2 regions of the Bacillus sp. CGMCC 1.16607 genome follow, and region 2 is predicted to be linked to the other one. Evidence: a T-box and tRNA genes for the amino acid it is inferred to sense, from the RefSeq annotation. Region 2 holds a T-box; the other holds one or more tRNA genes.
What was found. The T-box of region 2 lies ahead of ileS (isoleucine--tRNA ligase). A T-box ahead of a tRNA ligase gene usually reads a tRNA of that ligase, here a tRNA-Ile.
Positions count from the first base shown of each region.

Region 1: it encodes a tRNA-Ile, which carries the amino acid that the T-box ahead of ileS (isoleucine--tRNA ligase) is inferred to sense. The anticodon was not compared.

Region 1 is NZ_JBHUJX010000025.1:985,450-987,809, reverse strand. Features, by position in the region: tRNA gene ACFSO7_RS21550 (tRNA-Leu) at 1-60, shown strand, start outside; tRNA gene ACFSO7_RS21545 (tRNA-Arg) at 71-147, shown strand; tRNA gene ACFSO7_RS21540 (tRNA-Pro) at 155-231, shown strand; tRNA gene ACFSO7_RS21535 (tRNA-Ala) at 251-326, shown strand; tRNA gene ACFSO7_RS21530 (tRNA-Met) at 344-420, shown strand; tRNA gene ACFSO7_RS21525 (tRNA-Ile) at 460-536, shown strand; tRNA gene ACFSO7_RS21520 (tRNA-Ser) at 554-646, shown strand; tRNA gene ACFSO7_RS21515 (tRNA-Met) at 675-748, shown strand; tRNA gene ACFSO7_RS21510 (tRNA-Asp) at 762-837, shown strand; tRNA gene ACFSO7_RS21505 (tRNA-Phe) at 846-921, shown strand; tRNA gene ACFSO7_RS21500 (tRNA-Gly) at 932-1,005, shown strand; tRNA gene ACFSO7_RS21495 (tRNA-Ile) at 1,010-1,086, shown strand; tRNA gene ACFSO7_RS21490 (tRNA-Asn) at 1,111-1,185, shown strand; tRNA gene ACFSO7_RS21485 (tRNA-Ser) at 1,190-1,280, shown strand; tRNA gene ACFSO7_RS21480 (tRNA-Glu) at 1,290-1,361, shown strand; gene ACFSO7_RS21475 (hypothetical protein) at 1,543-1,737, opposite strand; gene glgB (1,4-alpha-glucan branching enzyme) at 2,036-2,360, shown strand, end outside.
Region 2 is NZ_JBHUJX010000008.1:530,893-533,252, forward strand. Features, by position in the region: gene ACFSO7_RS05535 (YlmH family RNA-binding protein) at 1-141, shown strand, start outside; gene ACFSO7_RS05540 (DivIVA domain-containing protein) at 225-743, shown strand; T-box leader at 792-1,024, shown strand; gene ileS (isoleucine--tRNA ligase) at 1,125-2,360, shown strand, end outside.

The DNA.
Region 1 (2,360 bases), on a different contig from region 2:
GGACTTAAAATCCTGCGGTAGGTGACTACCGTACCGGTTCGATTCCGGTCCTCGGCACCATTTATAAAATGCGCCCGTAGCTCAATTGGATAGAGTGTCTGACTACGGATCAGAAGGTTATGGGTTCGACTCCTTTCGGGCGCGCCATATAGAACGGGAAGTAGCTCAGCTTGGTAGAGCACTTGGTTTGGGACCAAGGGGTCGCAGGTTCGAATCCTGTCTTCCCGACCATTCTAAACTAACTAATATTGGGGTCTTAGCTCAGCTGGGAGAGCGCCTGCCTTGCACGCAGGAGGTCAGGGGTTCGATCCCCCTAGACTCCACCAATTAAATTTAAAATTATGGCGGTGTAGCTCAGCTGGCTAGAGCGTACGGTTCATACCCGTAAGGTCGGGGGTTCGATCCCCTCCGCCGCTACCATAATTTTGGACTTTTAGCTTAAAAGGCTGAACATTTATTGGACCTTTAGCTCAGCTGGTTAGAGCAGACGGCTCATAACCGTCCGGTCGTAGGTTCGAGTCCTACAAGGTCCACCATTTAATATTTTTTTCGCGGAGGAATACCCAAGTCCGGCTGAAGGGATCGGTCTTGAAAACCGACAGGCGGGTTAAACCGCGCGGGGGTTCGAATCCCTCTTCCTCCGCCATATTTATTTAAAAATGGCTTAATATTATCGCGGGGTGGAGCAGTCTGGTAGCTCGTCGGGCTCATAACCCGAAGGTCGCAGGTTCAAATCCTGCCTCCGCAATAATCCATCTAATGGTTCCGTGGTGTAGCGGTTAACATGCCTGCCTGTCACGCAGGAGATCGCGGGTTCGATTCCCGTCGGGACCGCCATTATATGTGGCTCAGTAGCTCAGTCGGTAGAGCAAAGGACTGAAAATCCTTGTGTCGGCGGTTCGATTCCGTCCTGAGCCACCATTTTAGTAATGCGGGTGTAGTTTAGTGGTAAAACCTCAGCCTTCCAAGCTGATGTTGTGAGTTCGATTCTCATCACCCGCTCCATATTGGGCCTATAGCTCAGCTGGTTAGAGCGCACGCCTGATAAGCGTGAGGTCGATGGTTCGAGTCCATTTAGGCCCACCATATTTATTCATTAACATTTACTATTCCGCAGTAGCTCAGTGGTAGAGCATTCGGCTGTTAACCGAACGGTCGTAGGTTCGAGTCCTACCTGCGGAGCCATTATGGGGAAGTACTCAAGAGGCTGAAGAGGCGCCCCTGCTAAGGGTGTAGGTCGGGTAACCGGCGCGAGGGTTCAAATCCCTCCTTCTCCGCCATAACATTTTGGCCCATTGGTCAAGCGGTTAAGACACCGCCCTTTCACGGCGGTAACACGGGTTCGAATCCCGTATGGGTCATCTATTAAAGAGCTATCGATATTGTATCGTAGCTCTTTTTTATATTATAGGAAAAGTAGATTGCTATTTACTTTTTTCCTATAATATAAAGAATAATTATATTAACAATAAAAAGGGTTGACCAAAATAGGTCAACCCTTTTTATTTGTTTTCATACAATCTGCTTCCTTTGGCTTTCTATTCAATCATACTTCTCCTTGCTAGGTGCTAGCTTGTTTCCTGGATTATTTAGGTCAAATTCAGAACTAACTCCTGTGGAGGGACCACGAAACATATCCCCTGTAGCTAATATTTTCCCATCTGGTGCATCGAATAAAGGTGCAGGAATATCTCCTCCAGCTTGTTTTAATAAAAATTCTTCTTCTTTATTTGCCAATGTAACTCCACCTTTTTTAATTTTTTAGTTACTATTATTGTTTTATTTTGTCTAAATTCCTTTAATATATGTCGGATCAGATTGAATTTGCTCATTTATTCTCGCAAATACGTCTTTCTCCTCACTTATTGTCTGAAAGTATTACAAGGATTTCTAATGTTAAACAAGAATAATACAAGAAAGCTAGTGAATACGATTCTAAAAATCAATACTAAATGCCTCTAACATTTCTTCTCTTATAAAGTGATTCAATCTATCTAAAGGTATCTTGGCAACTAAATTAAAGGATGGGGAAAAAATGGTCGTGAATACGTTATATCCAACCGACTTTCAAATGCATTTGTTTCATGAGGGAAATTTATTTCAAGGTTATCAGTTATTTGGTTCGCATGTGTTAATGAAAGAAAATCAGATTGTCACTAGATTTTGTGTATGGGCTCCAAATGCCCAAATTATCAGACTTGTCGGTGATTTTAATAATTGGAATGGAACCGAACACTCCTTTCATAGAGTTAATAAAGAGGGCATTTGGATGCTAATTGTTCCAGAAAATTTAGAAGGCTGTTTATATAAATACGAAGTGATTTATTCAACGGGTGAACGGTGTTTAAAAGCAGATCCAT
Region 2 (2,360 bases):
AGGGCAATTGAGAAACCCTCATTTGAATGTAGAGAATATGATATGATTTCCATTCGTGGATATGGAAGGGCAAAAATTAGCTCTATTGAGGGAAAAACAAAAAAAGATAAATGGCGTATCACCGTAGGAAAGCAAAAATAATTACTTTTTTGGCAGGAATAATGGGAAACCTGTCGAATTATGGATAATACATATATAGAAAACAGTTCTTGGGAGGTGGCGTCATGCCGTTAACGCCGTTGGATATACACAATAAGGAATTTAATCGGGGATTCCGTGGTTATGATGAAGATGAAGTAAATGAATTTCTTGACCAGGTGATCAAAGATTATGAACTTATTCTTCGTGAGAAAAAAGAATTGGATGAGCGTCTCAGTGAAATGAATGATCGTTTAAAGCATTTTACAAATATTGAGGAAACGTTAAATAAATCGATTGTCATTGCTCAAGAAGCTGGGGAAGATGTGAAACGAAACGCACAAAAAGAGGCAAAGTTAATTTTAAAAGAAGCTGAAAAAAATGCAGATCGAATTGTAAATGAAGCATTATCTAAAGCACGAAAAATTGCCTTAGAAATAGAAGACTTGAAGAAACAATCAAAAGTATTTAGAACACGATTTAAAATGTTAATTGAAGCCCAATTGGATATGCTAAATAATGATGATTGGGATCATTTACTTCAATATGAAGTGGATGCTACTGAATTAAAAAGTTTACAAACAGAAAGTGAAATAACATCTTGACGAATGGCTGAGTATCAGCATATAATGACAGAATAATTTAATTACTGCTTATTGACAATGACAGGGACAGTACATATTCAAAGAAGCTTTATTAGCGAGATGGGAAAGGTGAAAGCCCATTAAAGTATGTTTATGGAAGATCACCCTTGAGTTCTGATCTGAAATCCATTTATTTGGATATTAAGTGAGGCGTATAATTCACGATACGAATGTAGAAAGAGTGGATTAGTTTTTCTAATCTATTAGGGTGGTACCACGGGAAAAGCCTTCTCGTCCCTTTTTTAGGGATGAGAGGTTTTTTTTATTTTCTAGAAAAGTATGAATTGGTTCCCTTAAGGTTATATTGTCAAAAGCAATTGAAAGATATTGGAGGAAAAAATAATGGATTTTAAAGATACTTTATTAATGCCGCAAACAGAATTTCCGATGAGAGGAAATTTACCGAAGCGTGAACCAGAAATTCAAGAAAAATGGTATGAAACGGATATTTATAGAAAGGTTCAAGACCGTACTAAAGGTCGCCCTTTGTATGTATTACATGATGGACCTCCATATGCAAATGGAGATATCCATATCGGTCATGCTTTAAATAAAATTTTAAAAGATTTTATCGTTCGCTTTAAATCAATGAGTGGTTACCAAGCACCATATGTACCTGGTTGGGATACACATGGATTACCAATTGAACAAGCGCTAACGAACAAAGGTGTTAAGCGTAAAGAAATGACGGTTGCAGAATTTAGAAAGCTTTGTGAAGAGTATGCATATGAGCAAATTGATAATCAAAGAACTCAATTTAAACGTTTAGGTGTAAGAGGGGATTGGGAAAATCCATACATTACTTTAAAGCCGGAATACGAGGCGCAGCAAATTAAAGTGTTTGGTGAAATGGCGAAAAAAGGCTATATTTACAAAGGCTTAAAACCTGTATATTGGTCCCCATCTAGTGAATCTGCGTTAGCAGAAGCCGAGATCGAGTATAAGGATAAGCGCTCTGCATCGATTTATGTTAGTTTCAAGGTGGAAAATGGAAAAGGATTATTGGAAGAAGGAACAAATGTGATCATCTGGACGACTACTCCTTGGACGATTCCAGCAAACCTTGCCATTTCCCTACATCCTGACTTAGAATATGTTGTCGTAGAGGCTAATGGAGAAAAATTTGTTGTTGCAGAAGAACTTCTTGAGGCAGTTACAAAGGAAATTGGTTGGGAAGAAACAAAGGTATTAAAGAAATTCAGTGGTAATGAAGCTGAGCATGTCGTTTGTAAGCACCCTTTATATGATCGAGAATCTATTATTGTCCTTGGGGAACATGTTACAACCGATGCCGGAACTGGATGTGTTCATACCGCACCTGGCCATGGGGAAGATGATTTCCAAGTCGGACAAAAATATGGTTTAGATGTGTTATGCCCAGTAGATGACAAAGGCGTTATGACAAAAGAAGCGATTGGGTTTGAAGGTTTATTTTACGATGAAGCAAATAAACCAATTACCGAAAAGCTTGAAGAAGTTGGAGCTTTATTAAAACTTACCTTTATTACTCATTCTTACCCACATGATTGGAGAACAAAAAAACCTGTTATTTTCCGAGCAACTGCACAATGGTTTGCT